Regions from separate parts of the Streptomyces sp. TM32 genome, predicted to be linked through region 2. Evidence: riboswitches for the same ligand, from Rfam matches in the RefSeq annotation. Region 2 holds a riboswitch; each other region holds the start of a gene.

Region 1 (4,301 bases), on a different contig from region 2:
GCGGGCCGCCATGCCGTACGCCTCGTCGACCCGGCGCAGGGCCTGCGGGAAGGTGATCTTCTCGCGGAGCGAGAGGGCGTCGATCATCGCCTCGGCACGGTCGCCGATGCCGCGCTTGGGGACGTTCAGGATACGGCGCAGCGGGACGGTGTCCTCGGGGTTGGCGAGCACCCGGAGATAGGCGAGGACGTCGCGGACCTCCTTGCGCTCGTAGAAGCGCACTCCGCCGACGACCTTGTAGGGCAGCCCGACCCGGATGAAGATCTCCTCGAAGACCCGGGACTGGGCGTTGGTGCGGTAGAAGACGGCGACATCGCCGGCCCTGGCGTCCCCGGCGTCCGTCAGGCGGTCGATCTCGTCGGCGACGAACTGCGCCTCGTCGTGCTCGGTGTCGGCGACGTAGCCGGTGATCCCGGGGCCGCTGCCGGCGTCCGTCCAGAGGTTCTTGGGGCGGCGGTTCTCGTTGCGCTCGATGACGGCGTTGGCGGCGGACAGGATCGTCTGCGAGGAGCGGTAGTTCTGCTCCAGCAGGATCGTGGTCGCGTCGGGGTAGTCCTCCTCGAACTGGAGGATGTTGCGGATGGTGGCGCCGCGGAAGGCGTAGATCGACTGGTCGGCGTCACCGACGACGCACAGCTCGGCCGCGGATTCGGCGGGGCCGACCAGCTCGCGGACGAGGGTGTACTGGGCGTGGTTGGTGTCCTGGTACTCGTCGACGAGGACGTGGCGGAAGCGGCGGCGGTAGTGGTCGGCGACGTCGGGGAAGGCCTGGAGCAGATGGACCGTCGTCATGATGATGTCGTCGAAGTCCAGGGCGTTGGCCTCGCGCAGCCGCGCCTGGTACATCGCGTACGCCTCGGCCAGCGTCTTCTCGAAACCATCGGATGCCGTCCCGGCGAAGGTCTCCTCGTCGATGAGCTCGTTCTTGAGGTTGGAGATCTTCGCGCTGAAGGACTTGGGCGGGTAGCGCTTGGGGTCCAGATCAAGATCACGGCAGACCAGGGCCATCAGGCGCTTGGAGTCGGCGGCGTCGTAGATCGAGAAGGACGAGGTGAAGCCCAGCTTCTTGGACTCGCGGCGCAGGATGCGGACGCAGGCGCTGTGGAAGGTGGAGACCCACATGGCGTTCGCCCGGGGGCCGACGAGCTCCTCGACGCGCTCCTTCATCTCGCCCGCGGCCTTGTTGGTGAAGGTGATCGCGAGGATCTGGCCGGGGTGGACATGGCGCTCGGCCAGCAGATGAGCGATGCGGTGGGTGAGCACCCGGGTCTTGCCGGAGCCGGCGCCGGCGACGATCAGCAGCGGGCCGCCGGTGTGCACCACGGCGGCCTTCTGCTCGTCGTTGAGCCCTTCGAGCAGCGTGGCGGGATCGACGGCGGGGCGGGCGGCGCCGTCGCGGTAGTACGTCTCCCGGGGGCCGGGCGCGTCGTATTTCCCGCCGAAGAGGTCGTCGGGGATCTCCTCGGGGGCCGGCTCGTGCTCGTCCTCGGGAGGCGGCGGGGGCTCCTCGCCCTTGTGGCCGAGGTCCGCCAGGAAGCTGTCGTCAAAGAGGCTGCTCATCGCCCACCGAGTCTAGGCCGCCGCACTGACAGCCCGCCGCGGAGTGCCGATTGTCGGCGGAATTCGGGGCTCGACGGCGGTGCGCAGATCAGCGTGCCGGGTCCGGGGCGGCCGGGCCGGCGCCTCGTCTACCCGAATCCGACATCTGCCACAACAACCCCCGGATCGCGTTCAGGTCACAAAAAGGTTTCGGGCATATCGAACATCAGCCTTCACAGGAGCCACACGAGTTGGCTAACGTCCTCGCTCAGGCGGCCCGCCTCCCCGCGTACGACAGCGTCCGCACGAGCCGCCGCGCCGAGTCCGGCCCTGCCCCACGGCACCCGGAGCCGGGGACCCACCAGCACCACCGGGGTGAATCGGTCCGTACGGCCGCCTCAGGCGGACGTCAGGACCGTAGGGCAAGCCTTCCGTCATCGACACCGCCCGAACCCGACAGCTAACCCGGTAGGCGGTCCACGGAAGGAGTTGCCGGCCTTGGCGTCCCATCGCAAGCCGCGCACCAGCGTCCTCGCCTCGCCCGGAGGCCGCCGCACGGCTGCCGGGCTCACCACCGCAGCCCTCGCGTCGGTCACCCTGCTCTCGCAGTCCGCCGACGCGGCTCCCCGAGCGCCCAAGCCCACCATCGAAGAGGTCAAGAAGAAGGTCGACGACCTCTACCACCAGGCCGAGCTGGCCACCGAGAAGTACAACGGGGCCAAGGAGCGCGCCGACGCACAGCGCCACACCGTCGACGGCCTGCTCGATGCCGCCGCCAAGCGCGCCGAGCAGATGAACCGCTCCCGGCACCAGCTGGGCATGTTCGCCTCGGCGCAGTACCGCACCGGCGGGATGAACCCGACGGCGCAGCTGATGCTCGCCAAGGACCCGCAGCAGTTCTTCGACCGCAGCCATCTCATGGAGCGGCTGACCAGCCGGGAGAAGCAGGCCGTCACCGACTACCAGGAGCAGGCGGCCGCCGCGGCGCGCCAGCGGGCCTCGGCGACCGACAGCCTGGAGCGTCTGCAGAAGTCCCAGGCCTCCCTCAAGGAGTCCAAGCGCTCCGTCCAGGACAAGCTGTCCGAGGCCCGTCAGCTGCTGTCCCGGCTGACCGCCCAGGAGAAGGCGCGGCTGGCCGAGCTGGAGCGCCAGAAGGAGGCGGCCGCCAAGCGCAAGGCCGAGGAAGAGGCGCGCAGGCAGCAGGAGCGCGAGCGCCAGCGGCAGCAGACGGGTGGTGGTTCGACGGGCGGCCAGACCGGTGGCAGCTCGACCGGCGACTCGTCCTCCACCAAGGCCGAGAAGGCGCTCGCGTTCGCCCGCGCCCAGATCGGCAAGCCGTACGTCTGGGGCGCCACCGGACCCAGCTCCTACGACTGCTCGGGGCTGACGCAGGCGGCGTGGAAGGCGGCCGGCGTCACGCTGCCGCGGACCACCTGGGACCAGGTCAAGGTCGGCCAGCGGGTGGCCACCAAGGATCTGCAACCCGGTGACCTGGTCTTCTTCTTCGACGACATCAGCCACGTCGGGATGTACATAGGCGGCGGCAAGATGATCCACGCCCCGCACCCGGGCGCCAGCGTCCGGGAGGAGTCGATCTACTACATGCCGATCTACGGGAGCGTCCGCCCGGGCTGAGGCCCGGCGCCCGATGCTCCCCCACCGAACCACCCCCCACGGCCACCCCCCACACGCCACCGCGCGGCCATCGCCTCCGGATCCGGAGTGCGAGGACCGCGCGGTGTGCTGTTTCGGGGCGGGGGCCCGCCGGCGCCCTTGGGGCGGTGGTCCGCTTGCGCCCTTGGGGCGGTGGTCCGCTTGCACCCTTGGGGGCGGTGGTCCGCTTGCGCCGCTCAGGTCCAGAGCACCGCGATGAAGATGTTGGCCACGGTCAGCGCCCCGACCGCGCCGAAGAGCGGCTTGGCGACCGTCTCCTCGTCCCGCTTGACGTAGACCAGCGCCAGGATCACCACCAGCACGGCCATCTTGATGCCGATCTTGATGGTGTTGACGTGGTGGCCCTCGGCCTGGTTGAGGCCGACCAGCGCGACGCCGGTGACCAGCATCGTCAGCGCGCCGTGCAGCATGGCCGGCACGAAGCGGGCGGTGCCCGCGCCCATCGCCTTCATCTGGGTCAGGAAGCCGCCGAGCAGGGCGGCGATGCCGATGATGTGCAGGCCGACGAAGAGATTGATTACTACGTCCATAGTGCGGGATCGTAGCCGCCGCATAGCACGGCCCCGCGGGCAGGGCGCCCACAATCGTCGCTTCGGTCATGCCGGACCGGTACCGGCCGTGCAGCCGCCGACGGCACGGTCATCCGCACACCGGCACCGGTCGAAAGCGAACAATGCCGGGCAAGTGGGCTCCCTGGCGCGACACCCAGGCTTAGCGTCCTCCTCCAGGCGGTCGACTCCCCGCCTTCGCCGGCCCCCCACCGGCGTCCTGTCGGCCGCCCCGCCGCGAGGTGCGGCGGCGGTTCGTGGCCCCCGTTACGGACCGCTGCCGGCCCCGCGGCTCGAAGGGAAGGAAGTGACGGCCACCGTGGCCTCGCACCGCAAGCCCAGGCAGCATCCGCTCGCCTCGCTGACCGGCGGCACACGCACCGCCCGTACCGCCGCCACGCTGGCACTCGCGGGTGCCGCCACCGCCACCGTCTTCGACGGCACCGGCCAGGCCGCATCCCCGCTCACCCCCGCCCAGGTCAAGGGCCGGATCAACGCGCTGTACCAGGAGGCAGAGGTGGCCACGCAGAACTACAACGG
Region 2 (4,301 bases):
GGTTCCTACCTGGAGTCCCGTGCCCGTGCCGAGCACCTCGGCGGCGACCAATGGGGGATGATGAACGAGACCGGGAACTACCCGGGCCAGGCGTGGCTGTGGCTCTACACTTTCTGGTATCAGATCGAACCCTTCAAGTCCTCCGGCAACGCCGACGCACTGATCTGGGGCCTGATGGCGCTGCTCAGCGTGGGCCTGATGCTCGTGCCTTTCATCCCCGGAGTGCGATCCGTACCGCGCTGGACGCGGGTGCACCGGTTGGTCTGGCGCACGTACTACCGCGAACAAGCTGCGGAACGGGACCGGCAGGAGTGATCCTCGCTCTCCGACGTACGCTCGCTGCGGGTGGTTGCACCGCTTGTGTGAGGGCGAGGGTGGCGGGATCGACGGGCGGGAAGCCGGTCTCGGGCGGCCGTTCCGCTGGCGCGCGCGCCACAGCCGGGCCGGTGCGGCGGGATGCCCAGCAAGGCACCTGTGGTGGAAGGCCACGCCGGTCTCGGACCGGGCCAACTCGCGGTGCACATCGACCAGTTGGGTGTATGGCTCGTCGAGGGCGCCGCGGGCCCCGGTAGGCGCAGTCGACGTCGTGGCCCGTGACGGCCTCGATGCGGTCAATCGAGCAGGGAAACCGCACGCCGGACGGGTGCCGTCGCAGGGTCAGGGCGCACAAGGCGCGTAAACCTCAACTCATCGGGCCTGGTGGCGGGAGCGGCCGTGCGCCGGGCGGGGCAGGCCCAGCATGGCGGAGGGCAGCGGGCTCGGTCTCGGCACGGCAGTGCGGGTCGTCAGCTGCGGGGAGCAGGCGCGGGCTGCGTGGGCGCGGGCGCTGAGCGGGCGGCATGCCCTCCCCGAGCGATGGAGCTTCACCCTGAGTCCGACCTGCGACATCGATTTCGATGCGGTGTAGTTCCGTGCGGTGAGGGCGAACTTGCGACAGGTCGCCGGCTCGCCACCCCAGCCGGTGAACAGCGCCTGGCCACCGGCTCGGTCGGGGGATCCGCAGGGCGGCGTCCTTGGATACCCGCGGGCGGTCCATCTCGTCGATCGAGCGCTCGACGACCCGCCCGGTCATCCGAAGGGTCTCCACCTCGTGCCACAGCTCCGAGACATCCGCCCTCAGCGAACAGTTGAAACAGCCTCTGACCTGGGACTTGTAGCTGGTCACCAGAATCTGCTCTCATTCCTACGGATGTACGTCCTGTACATTTATTACGGAGAGAGGAGCACGCATGCTGCCACCGACGGCCCGCTATGTCCTTCCGGAGTTCACCGAGCGCACCTCCCAGGGCACGCGCACCATGGACCCGTACTCCAAGCTGCTCAGCGAGCGCATCATCTTCCTGGGCACCCCGGTCGACGACGCGTCCGCCAACGATGTGATGGCGCAGCTCGTCCACCTCGAACACGCCGCGCCCGAGCAGGACATCTCGCTCTACATCAACTCCCCCGGCGGCTCGCTCACCGCGATGACCGCCATCTACGACACGATGAACTTCGTCTCGTGCGACGTGCAGACCGTCTGCCTGGGGCAGGCTGCCTCCGCCGCCGCGGTGCTGTTGGCCGCCGGCGCCCCCGGAAAGCGGCTGGCGCTGCCCGGCGCCCGGGTGCTGATCCATCAGCCGTCGCTCCATGAGCCGATCCAGGGCCAGGCCACCGATCTGCAGATCCAGGCGGAGGAACTGCTGCGCACCCGCGAGATGTTGGAGGAGATGCTCGCGCGGCACACCGGCCAGCCCCGCGAGCGGATCGCCGCCGACATCGAGCGCGACAAGATCTTCGACGCCCACGCCGCCCAGGAGTACGGCCTGATCGACGGCCTCACCCGGCACCGCAAGCAGTCGGCACGCCCCCTCGTTGCGCGGTGACGCCGGATGCTGCCCCCCGAACTCCCGCCACTGCCCGCCCTCACACGTGCCGAGGGTGAGTTGATCGACCGCTATCTGGAGGTGCTCGATCTGCTGGGCCGTATCAACCCGGCCCGCGGCGGCGGCACCTACAGCGGGCTGCGTGCGGCCCAGGCACTGGTCGGCACGGCTGCCGGACTGCGGGACGCGCTGACGCTGATGCACCAACGCGGCGAGAGCGAACTGCACCACGACACGCTGGCACGGGCGCTGCGGGTGCTGGACGGCGAACGGCGGGCCGGGCTCGTCGCCGTGCCGCCGCCCGCGGAGCGTTGACGCGACACGCGGCAGGGCTGCCCATACGGCGTAGCGCGCACACCCGTTGCGAACCACCCCCGAATTGCCGGTTCATCCGGAATTTCTCGGGTCCCGGATGTTTCGCTCCTGGTCCGGGGCGCGCGACAGCCGGGACCCTGACACCTTGAGGAACAAATCCCACCATTCAGGCCAAATGTGACCCATCTCACATACGGCATTTTCAGCTCGGAGTTTGGGCGCCGGGTGCGTGAGGATCCCTTCGACGACAAGACCCCGCCACAGCGACGGGGCGGTCCGGACGGGCGCCTAATCCCGCCGCCGTCCGGATGTCCGGTCGACGTTCTTGGATCGGCGGGAGCGGAGGACCCGAGCAGGACGGGGTCCACGGCCTTCACGGGCCGGCGGACTCCTTGGGGTGAAGCCGTACGCACGGCCGGGCATCTTCGCCTGCCCGAACCCGACAGGTCTTCCTTCGCAGGCGGCTGACGAAGGGTTTGCGCATGACTGTGCGCATGCATACGCCGAATCTGCTGGCGCGCGCCGGCACCGTCACCGCTCTGACACTCGTCACGCTCGGCGGGACGACCATCACCCCGGGAACCACCGGGGGCGCCGAAGCCGCATCCGTGTCCGCACACGCGCTGCGGGTCGCCGCCTCCAAGCGGGGCTCCCCGTACCAGTACGGGGCCCAAGGGCCGGACGCCTTCGACTGTTCCGGGCTGACGCTGTACTCGTTCCTGCGTGCCGGCCGGGCCCTGCCCCGTACGGCCGCCGCGCAGTACAGCCGCACCCGGCATGTCCCGTCCGGCGCCCGGCGACGCGGCGACCTGGTCTTCTTCCATTCGGCCAACGGCATTTACCACGTGGGCATCTACGCCGGGAACGGCCGGATGTGGCACGCCCCCAAGGCCGGGAGCACGGTGCGACTGGAACGGATCTGGAGCCCCGGGGTCTGGTACGGGCGGGTGCGCTGACCTGCGCGCTCGTCCTACAAGCCGTCAAGTACCGGCGGTGGTGGGCCAGGTGGCCGACCTGGCCGACCGGTCGGGCCGCACGTGCCGTTCGTCGGACAAGCGCTGCTGCGCGCCCCGGGTCAGACAGCCGGCGCCGTGGCCAGGATCGTGCCGACCGCCGCGTCGATCTGGTCGTCCGTCAGGTCCGCGCGGGCGGTCAGCCGCAGCCGGGAGATCCCGTCGGGAACGGACGGGGGCCGGAAGCAGCCGACGACGAGTCCGGCCGCGCGGCAGTCGGCGGCCCAGCCGACCGCCGCCTCCGGTGAGGGGGCGCGTACCGAGACCACCGCGGCGTCCGGCCGCACCGCGACCAGACCCGCCGCGGTGAGCCGCTCGTGCAGCTTCCGTGCGACCTGCCCGGCCCGGGCGGCGCGCTGGGGTTCACGGCCCAGCAGCCGCAGCGCGGCGAGCGCGCCGCCGGCCGCCGCCGGGGCGAGACCGGTGTCGAAGATGAACGACCGGGCGGTGTTGACCAGGTGCTCGATGACCCGGGCCGGGCCGAGGACCGCACCGCCCTGGGAGCCCAGCGACTTGGAGAGCGTCACGGTGGTCACCACATCGGCGTCACCGGCGAGCCCGGCCGCCCACAGCGCGCCGCGACCGCCCTCGCCGAGGACGCCCAGGCCGTGTGCGTCATCGACGAGCAGGGCGGCGGCCCGCATTCGGCAGACCTCGGCGAGGGCGGGGAGCGGGGCGGCGTCACCGTCGACCGAGAACACCGAGTCGGTCACGGCGAGTGCCCGGCCGTCATGACCGCTCAGCGCGGCGCCTACGGCCTTGGGGTCGGCATGCGGGACCACTTCGGTGCGGGCCCGGGAGAGCCGGCAGCCGTCGATGAGGGAGGCGTGGTTGCCCGCGTCGGAGACGACCAGGGTGCCGGCGGCGGTGAGCGCGGTGACCGCGGCGAGATTGGCGGTATAACCGGACGACAACACCAAAGCGGCCTCGAAGCCGCAGAAAGCGGCGAGTTCCGCCTCCAGCCGGGCATGCAGTTCGGTGCTGCCGGTCACCAGCCGGGAGCCGGTGGCGCCCGCGCCCCAGCGGTGTGCGGCCGCCGCCGCGCCACGGGTGACCTCGGGATGCCGGGCGAGTCCGAGGTAGTCGTTGCCGGCCAGGTCGAGCAGCG
Region 3 (4,301 bases), on a different contig from region 2:
CCACTCGATCTTGCGCCGCAGCTGGGTCAGCAGCGCCGTCAGGCTGGGGCTGCCGACCGCCTGGGCCAACGTCTCGTGGAACCAGTCGTCCAGTTGCTGCAGGTCCGCCGGATTGCCGTGACGGGCCCGCTCGCGGCCGAGGCGTACCAGACCACGGAGCACCTTGAGGTGGGCGGGACTGCGGCGGGCGGCCGCGCGGGCGGCGCCCAGCGGCTCCAACAGGGCGCGGACGTCCAGGAGATCGGCGGCCTCCTGTTCGGTCGGCTCGGCGACACAGGCCCCCGCGTGGTGGCGGGTGGTGACGAAGCCCTCGGACTGCAGGGTCCGCAGCGCCTCACGGATGGGCACTCTGGAAACGCCGTAACGGGCCGCGAGGATCTCCTCGATCAGCCGGCTCCCCGGTGCCAGCGCACCGGAGACAATGTCGTCGCGAATCGCTGTGCACACCGCATGCGCGGAAATATGGCCTCGCATCTTCCGAGCCTCCGCCGTAATCCCCTGGAAACGCCGCCGGTCGGCGGCTTTTCCGTGACTCTATTCGACCGGAGGGGATTTTCCGACGGGCACCGAATATTCATGGATATTTTTGGCCGGAAGTCGCGGGCGAGCCGGCCTCGCCTCCGGTGCACTCCCGCGCCCGGCAGCCGCGCCTCCGACATACCGCGCCGCACGCGCCGAAGCCCCGGTCGCAGGACCGGGGCTTCGGGAGGACGCGGTGCGAGGCACTCCCTCCCTGGCGGCGGGGCCGGCGAGCGGGAGGTCAGACGTTGACGCCGTGCGCGCGCAGGTAGGAGATCGGGTCGATGTCCGAGCCGTAGTCGGGGCCGGTACGGGCCTCGAAGTGCAGATGCGGGCCGGTGACGTTGCCGGTGGCACCCGAGAGGGCGATCTGCTGACCGCGGGTGACCTTCTGGCCGACCGAGACGGCGAACGAGGACAGGTGACCGTACTGGGTGTACGTACCGTCGTTCATCTTGATCACGACGTTGTTGCCGTACGAGCCGCCCCAGCCCGCCTCGACGACGGTGCCCGCACCGACGGCATGGACGCTGGTGCCGGAGGCGGCGTGGAAGTCGATGCCGGTGTGGCTGCCCGAGGACCACAGACTGCTCGACGCCTTGTACCCGGTGGAGACGTAGGAGTCGGCGACCGGCGCGACAAAGGTGTTCAGACGCTTGCGCTCGGCGTCGCGGGCGGCGCGCACCTTGGCCTTGTGGACGGCCTCGGCGCGCCGCTTGGCCTCGTCGGCCTGCTTCTTCGCCAGGGCTTCGGCCTTCGCCTGCGCGGCGGCGGACTCCGCGGCGGCGCGCTGCGCGTCGGCCTGGGCCGCGACGTGGCCGGCGACCTCGTCACCCAGCACGACGGCCCGCTGCAGGCCGGTGTCATGGGCGGGTGCCGCGTCCGTGGCAGCCAGCGCCGGCGAGGCCACGGAGGCGACCACACCACCGGCCGCAAGGGTGGCTATGCCGGCGACCTTGCGGGGCGTCCGGGCAGGGCGGTCGGCGCGGCGGTGTTTCCCGGTGGCACGGATGAACGCCATGTACGGGCTTGTCCTTTCCCTCCTTCTCGCCTACCGGGTTAGCTGACGGGTTCGGAGCAGGAAGGTCTCCTACGGGCTCCTCGGGAGAGGAGTCCGATTCACCCCAAGGGACGTGTGGGTCCCCGGCTCCCCTGGCTCGCGCCGTACGGGGACTCGGCGATGACTGCCCGGTGCCACTGTTGTGGCGGACTTGTGACGAACAGCCGGACCGACGCTAAACGGGGCCACTTTCCCTGGGCAAACAGATGCCGTTTTTTGTGCGGGATGCCACAAGAACCGGCACAACCAGCCGTAAGAAAACGGACATACAGCGGCTCCCGTGGCCAGTGGGTGCCACGGGAGCCGCTTTGTCGATATATGACCTTCCGTCACGCGGACTAGCCGCTGACGACCGTCACCTCGCCGATGCCCAGCCCCTTGACCGGCTCGGCGATCTGCGCCGCGTCACCCACGAGGACCGTCACCAGCCGGTCCACCGGGAAGGCGCTGACCGCCGCCGCGGTCGCCTCGACCGTGCCGGTCTCCGCGAGGCGGGCGTACAACTGCGCCTGGAAGTCGTCCGGGAGTTGCTGCTCCACCTGGTCGGCCAGCGTGCCCGCAACGGCCGCCGCGGTCTCGTACTTCAGCGGCGCGACCCCGACGAGGTTCTGCACGGCGACATCCCGCTCGTCGTCGGTCAGTCCCTCTGCCGCGAGGGTGCGCAGCACCTTCCACAGGTCTTCGAGCGCCGGGACGGTGGAGGCGGTGTCCACCGAGCCGCTGATGGCGAGCAGCGCGGCACCCGTGGCGCCCTCGGGGGACGTGGGGGCGGTGGAACGGAGCACCTGACCGAACGCACGCACCCCGTAGGTGTAGCCCTTCTCCTCCCGCAGCACACGGTCCAGACGGGAGGTGAGGGTGCCGCCCAGGCAGTACGTGCCGAGGACCTGCGCGGGCCACACCCGGTCGTGCCGGTCGGAGCCGATCCGGCCGATGAGCAGCTGCGTCTGGACGGCGCCGGGGCGGTCCACGACCACCACGCGGCCGGTGTCGTCGGCGACGATCGGCGCGGCCTTCAGCGGCTCGGCCGTCGAGCCGCTCCAGGCGCCGAGCGTGTCGGCGAGCGCCGCGTCCAGGTCGACGCCGGTGAAGTCACCGACGATGACGGCGGTGGCCGTGGCGGGCCGTACATGGGCGTCGTAGAAGGCGCGGACGGCCGCGGCGTCGATGCGCGCGACGGTCTCCTCGGTGCCCTGGCGCGGGCGCGACATGCGGGCCGTGGCCGGGAACAGCTCCTTGGACAGCGCCATCGCGGCGCGCCTGGCCGGGTTGGCGAGCTCGTGCGGGATCTCGTCGAGGCGGTTGCGGACCAGCCGCTCGACCTCGCTCTCCGGGAACGCGGGGGCGCGCAGCGCGTCGGCGAGCAGGCCGAGCGCGCGGTGCAGCCGGGAGGCCGGCACCTCCAGGGAGACCCGTACACCGGGGTGGTCGGCGTGCGCGTCCAGGGTGGCGCCGCAGCGCTCCAGCTCGGCGGCGAACTCCTCCGCGTCGTGCTTGTCGGTGCCCTCGGACAGCGCCCGCGCCATGATCGTGGCGACGCCGTCCAGGCCCTCGGGTTCGGCGTCCAGCGGGGCGACGAGGTTGATCTCGACGGCGACGACCTGCTGACCGGGGCGGTGGCTGGTCAGGAGGGTGAGGCCGTTGGGCAGTTGGCTGCGGTCGGGCGCCGGGAAGGCCCACGGCTTGGGCGCGCCGCCCCGGGGCTGCGGGTGGAAGTCCATCGTGCTCACAGGGGTGTCGGCGTGGGTGGTGGCGTCGCTCACTGGTCCGCCTGCCCTTCCTCGGTGTCGGCGGCGTCGTTCGACTCGGTCGGCTCGTAGACCAGCACCGCGCGGTTGTCGGGGCGCAGCCGGGCCTTGGCGACCGCCTGCACCTCCTCGGGGGTGATGTCCAGGACGCGCTGGACGGCGCTCAGCGCGAGCTGGGGGTCGCCGAACAACACGGCGAAGCGGCACAGTTCGTCGGCGCGCCCGCTGACCGTGGCGAGCCGGTCCAGCCATTCACGCTCCAGCTGCGCCTGCGCGCGCTCCATCTCCTCCGGGGTCGGCCCCTCGGCGGCGAAGCGGGCCAGCTCCTCGTCGACCGCGCGCTCGATGTCGGGGACCTCCACACCGCCGGACGTCTTCACGTCCAGCCAGCCCAGCGAGGGCGCGCCGACCAGCCGCAGCAGGCCGAAGCCGGCGGCCACCGCGCTGCGGTCGCGGCGCACCAGCCGGTTGTACAGTCGGGAGGACTCGCCGCCGCCCAGTACGGTCAGCGCGAGGTCCGCGGCGTCCGCCTCACGGGTGCCGTCGTGCGGCAGACGGTAGGCGGCCATCAGGGCGCGGGAGGGCACGTCCTCCTCGACGACCTCCCGCAGCTGGCCGCCGATGACGTCGGGCAGCGTGCCGTCGCGCGGCGGCTGCTTGCCGTCGTGCGAGGGGATCGAGCCGAAGTACTTCTCCACCCAGGCCAGGGTCTGCGCGGGGTCGATGTCACCGACGACCGACAGGACGGCGTTGTTGGGTGCGTAATACGTACGGAAGAACGCCCGCGCGTCCTCCAGGGAGGCCGCATCGAGGTCGGCCATCGACCCGATGGGGGTGTGGTGGTACGGGTGGCCCTCCGGGTACGCCATGGCCGTCAGCTTCTCGAAGGCCGTGCCGTAGGGGACGTTGTCGTAGCGCTGGCGGCGTTCGTTCTTGACGACGTCGCGCTGGTTCTCCAGGGACTCGTCGTCCAA
Region 4 (4,301 bases), on a different contig from region 2:
ACCACACCCGGCTGCGCCGGCTGGTCTCCAAGGCGTTCACCCCGCGCCGGGTCGCCGCCTTCGCGCCGCGGGTCCAGGAGCTGACCGACCGGCTGATCGACGCCATGATCGCCAAACCGGGCGGCGCCGGGCGCGGTGCGGCCGATCTGATCCACGAGTTCGCGTTCCCGCTGCCCATCTACGCGATCTGCGATCTGCTGGGCGTCCCGCGCGAGGACCAGGACGACTTCCGCGACTGGGCGGGCATGATGATCCGGCACGGCAAGGGACCGCGCGGTGGCGTCGCCCGTTCCGTGAAGAAGATGCGCGGCTATCTCGCCGAGTTGATCCACCGCAAGCGCGAGACCCTCGGGGCCACCGCCGAGCCCGACGAGGACCTGATCTCCGCGCTGATCCGCGCCTCCGACCACGGCGAGCACCTCACCGAGAACGAGGTCGCCGCGATGGCCTTCATCCTGCTCTTCGCCGGCTTCGAGACCACCGTCAACCTCATCGGCAACGGCATCTACGCGCTGCTGCGCCACCCCGCCCAGCGCGAGCTGCTGCAGAAGTCGATCGAGGCGGGCGACCTGGACCTGCTCGGCACCGCCCTCGAGGAACTGCTGCGCTACGACGGCCCCGTGGAGCTGGCGACCTGGCGGTTCGCGACCGAGGAGCTGACGCTGGGCGGGCAGCGGATCGCCGCGGGCGACCCGGTCCTGGTGGTGCTGGCCGCCGCCGACCGCGACCCGGAGCGCTTCGACGAGCCGGACGTCCTCGACCTGACCCGGCGGGACAACCAGCATCTGGGCTACGGGCACGGCATCCACTACTGCCTGGGCGCGCCGCTCGCCCGGCTCGAAGGACAGACCGCCCTCGCCACGCTGTTGACCCGGCTTCCGGACCTCCGGCTCGCCGCCGAACCCGACGACCTGCGCTGGCGCGGCGGGCTCATCATGCGCGGACTGCGGTCGCTGCCGGTGGAGTTCACCGCCGAGCGCTCCTGACCAGCGGCAAGGGCATATTTGACAGCGCGTCAGCCGCGTGACCATTGCGTGATCTGCGCTACACCGGCTTGTGACTACTCGTGACCCCGGCTACCTTTCGATCGACGATCGACAGGCTTCATTCGATCGGCCGAAGCGGGGGCGCGGTCAACCGGTGTAACGGTGCTGCCCTGCCCGCCCCGGCCGGAAGCCCGTCGGACCACTCGTCCGACAACTCCACCGCGCGAAAGGCATCCGCATGCGTTCCGGGACCGGCCGACACCGTCGCCCCCGTCAGGCACCGGCCATCTTTGTCACGGCGGGAGTGACCGGCGCCGGCATCGCCCTGCCGCTGCTCGGCGCGAGCGGCGCCCACGCCGCCGACACCACGACCTGGGACAAGGTCGCCCAGTGCGAGAGCGCCGGGGTGTGGAGCGCGGCCTCGGACAACGGCTACTACGGCGGCCTCCAGCTGACCCAGGAGATGTGGGACAACTACGGCGGCTCGGCCTATGCCTCGCGCCCCGACCTCGCCAGCCGCGCCCAGCAGATCGCGGTGGCCGAGTCGATCCTCGACCACCGGGGCCCGGACGTCTGGAGCAGCTGCGCACAGAGCGCCGGGCTGACCCGGGACGGCCGTGCGCCGGAGGTCAACCCCGGCAGCACCAGCACCCCGGAGCCCGACCCGTCCGACGGGTCCGACTCCCCGGACCCTTGGGACCAGCCCGGATCCTCCGGCATGCACGACGGCTCGGACGCCACGGGCACGCAGGACGAGCCGGGCGACGACCCGGGTGGCCGGTCGTCCGACGAGTCGACCGGGTCGACGCCCTCGTCCGACGCGCCGGACCCCGGCCGCGCCGACCACCGGCCCGGCACGTCCGACCGGTCCGACGGCGCGCCGTCCGGCGGCCGGCACGAGGACCCCGCGTCCGGCAACCGGGACGAGGACCCCTCGCCGTCCGCCGACCCGTCCGACGGCGGCAGCCGCCCGGACACCTCCGGCACGCCGCAGGAGCGGCCCGCACCGGGCAGGCACCGCGGCGGTGCGGACGACGAAGCCGGTCAGAGCAGCGGTCAGGGCCGGCAGGGCGACGAGGGCGGCGGCCGGGGCGCCGGCGGCCGGCATGCCTCGCGCGGCGGCGACGCGCACCGTACGGGCCCGGCGGCCGACGGCGACTACACCGTGCGGCCGGGTGACAGCCTGTCAGCCATCGCCACGGCCCACCGGCTGCCCGGCGGCTGGACCGCGCTCTACGACCGCAACGAGGGCGTGATCGGCTCCGACGCGGACCTGATCCAGCCCGGCCAGGTGCTCGATCTCGGGCAGAACGCGGGCTAGTTCATCCCCTTTCGCCCCCTTTGGTGAAAGTGAGACAAGGGTCTCGTTGACCTCAGGGGGCCCGGAACCGTCCACCCTCGCCGCACCTGCCCCCACCTGCGGAGATGTGCCCCACTCGTGATCGGAATCGGGCAACTTGGTTCAGATGGTGGGGTTTGAACACCAAGGGGGTTGCTGCTTAACGTCAGGACCGCTCGCCAAAGCGGGCCCTCCGGTCACACGCCGAATCCTGCCGGTGATCGGGGGCAGTTGACGCGCAAGCGCCGTAGGCAGGAGCGGGGGAACCAAGGTAGGTGCCGGCCCCGCCCGTGAAAGCGGGCGACCGGCTTGGGGTGAAGCCAGATGCGGAAGCGCATACGGCCGGGCCACTCACAGCCCGAACCCGACAGCTCACCTCGTAGGCGTCGGTGAGGAAACGAACGAACCATGCTGATCAACAAAGGCAAGCACAGTCGTCCCTCCAAGGCCGTCCGCGTCGCCACCCTCGCCGGTATCGCCGGTGCTGCCGTGGCCGTCCCGCTGATGGGCGCCACCTCCGCCTCCGCCGCCTCCGTCAGCACCTGGGACAAGGTCGCCCAGTGCGAGTCCGGCGGCAACTGGTCGATCAACACCGGTAACGGCTACTACGGTGGCCTGCAGTTCACCAACTCCAGCTGGGCCGCCGCCGGCGGTACCAAGTACGCGCCGCGCGCCGACCTGGCCTCCAAGAGCCAGCAGATCGCCGCCGCCGAGAAGCTCCTCGCCATCCAGGGGCCGGGCGCCTGGACCTGCGCCGGTGCCGGCAACCTGACCGCCGGCGGCCCCGCCGCGAACGTCGACACCTCCGGCTCCTCGGCGCAGACCAAGTCCGCCCCGCAGCAGGACACCAAGACCGAGGCCAAGAAGGCCCCGGCCGCCCCCGAGAAGCGCGCCTCGCGCTCCACCGAGCGCAAGTCCATGGGCCACGGCAACTACACCGTGAAGGCGGGCGACACCCTCGCCAAGATCGCCAAGGCGCACGGCACCAGCTGGAAGTCGGTCTACGAGGCCAACAAGTCGGTCATCGGCGGCAACCCGAACCTGATCCTTCCGGGCCAGAAGCTCAACGTCTGAGCCACCTCCTCACCGGAACTCCGGCAGGCCCGAGCGGCGGGCCCGCTTCCTCCGTGAGACAGCCCCGCCCGGCGCGCCGTTCCCCCAGCGCGCCGCGGCGGGGTTTCTCACACCCGGGGTCGCGCCCGGGTGAGATCCGCTGCGACCGCACGCCGGTGACCGGCCGCGATCCACACCTTGTCCCGGTTGGCGAACAAGGGCCCAAAGGTCCTGTGAACTGGGCCTTTGGGCTCTTCATTCCGCAATTCCGTCCCACGGAGCGGGCCAAGGGCAGGCGGACGCGCCCGGGGCCGTTAGGCTCATGCAGCAGAACGCCAGACACCCACGAAGGAGACAACGTGCCGTCGATCGACGTCGTCGTAGCCCGCGAAATTCTCGACTCGCGAGGTAATCCCACGGTCGAGGTCGAGGTCGGCCTCGACGACGGCAGCACCGGCCGTGCCGCCGTGCCGTCCGGCGCCTCCACCGGTGCCTTCGAGGCCATCGAGCTTCGTGACGGCGACCCGAACCGTTACCTCGGCAAGGGCGTGGAGAAGGCCGTCCTGGCCGTCATCGAGCAGATCGGCCCGGAGCTCGTCGGCTACGACGCGACCGAGCAGCGGCTGATCGACCAGGCGATGTTCGACCTGGACGCCACCGACAACAAGGGCTCGCTCGGCGCCAACGCCATCCTCGGCGTCTCCCTCGCCGTCGCGCACGCCGCCTCCGAGGCCAGCGACCTCCCGCTGTTCCGCTACCTGGGCGGCCCGAACGCGCACGTCCTGCCCGTCCCGATGATGAACATCCTGAACGGCGGCTCGCACGCCGACTCCAACGTGGACATCCAGGAGTTCATGATCGCCCCGATCGGCGCCGAGTCCTTCTCCGAGGCGCTGCGCTGGGGCGCCGAGGTCTACCACACC

The links. Region 2 has a riboswitch for cyclic di-AMP ahead of EST92_RS03895 (NlpC/P60 family protein). Riboswitches for the same ligand answer to the same signal wherever they lie in the genome.
Positions count from the first base shown of each region.
Region 1: linked by a shared signal. The riboswitch ahead of EST92_RS17605 (C40 family peptidase) and the one ahead of EST92_RS03895 (NlpC/P60 family protein) in region 2 are both predicted to bind cyclic di-AMP.
Region 3: linked by a shared signal. The riboswitch ahead of EST92_RS14015 (M23 family metallopeptidase) and the one ahead of EST92_RS03895 (NlpC/P60 family protein) in region 2 are both predicted to bind cyclic di-AMP.
Region 4: linked by a shared signal. The riboswitch ahead of EST92_RS18125 (transglycosylase family protein) and the one ahead of EST92_RS03895 (NlpC/P60 family protein) in region 2 are both predicted to bind cyclic di-AMP.

Region 1 covers NZ_SDIG01000073.1:4,618-8,918, reverse strand. The annotation lists gene pcrA (DNA helicase PcrA) at 1-1,560, opposite strand, end outside; cyclic di-AMP (ydaO/yuaA leader) riboswitch at 1,846-2,030, shown strand; gene EST92_RS17605 (C40 family peptidase) at 2,038-3,174, shown strand; gene EST92_RS17600 (hypothetical protein) at 3,390-3,743, opposite strand; gene EST92_RS17595 (C40 family peptidase) at 4,069-4,301, shown strand, end outside.
Region 2 covers NZ_SDIG01000009.1:15,607-19,907, reverse strand. The annotation lists gene EST92_RS03915 (hypothetical protein) at 1-315, shown strand, start outside; gene EST92_RS03905 (ATP-dependent Clp protease proteolytic subunit) at 1,230-1,865, shown strand; gene EST92_RS03900 (hypothetical protein) at 1,872-2,180, shown strand; cyclic di-AMP (ydaO/yuaA leader) riboswitch at 2,456-2,658, shown strand; gene EST92_RS03895 (NlpC/P60 family protein) at 2,663-3,136, shown strand; gene EST92_RS03890 (8-amino-7-oxononanoate synthase) at 3,256-4,301, opposite strand, start outside.
Region 3 covers NZ_SDIG01000048.1:29,186-33,486, reverse strand. The annotation lists gene EST92_RS14020 (GntR family transcriptional regulator) at 1-474, opposite strand, end outside; gene EST92_RS14015 (M23 family metallopeptidase) at 761-1,540, opposite strand; cyclic di-AMP (ydaO/yuaA leader) riboswitch at 1,553-1,709, opposite strand; gene EST92_RS14010 (pitrilysin family protein) at 1,918-3,300, opposite strand; gene EST92_RS14005 (pitrilysin family protein) at 3,339-4,301, opposite strand, start outside.
Region 4 covers NZ_SDIG01000077.1:6,477-10,777, forward strand. The annotation lists gene EST92_RS18115 (cytochrome P450) at 1-986, shown strand, start outside; gene EST92_RS18120 (transglycosylase family protein) at 1,291-2,307, shown strand; cyclic di-AMP (ydaO/yuaA leader) riboswitch at 2,518-2,726, shown strand; gene EST92_RS18125 (transglycosylase family protein) at 2,734-3,399, shown strand; gene eno (phosphopyruvate hydratase) at 3,738-4,301, shown strand, end outside.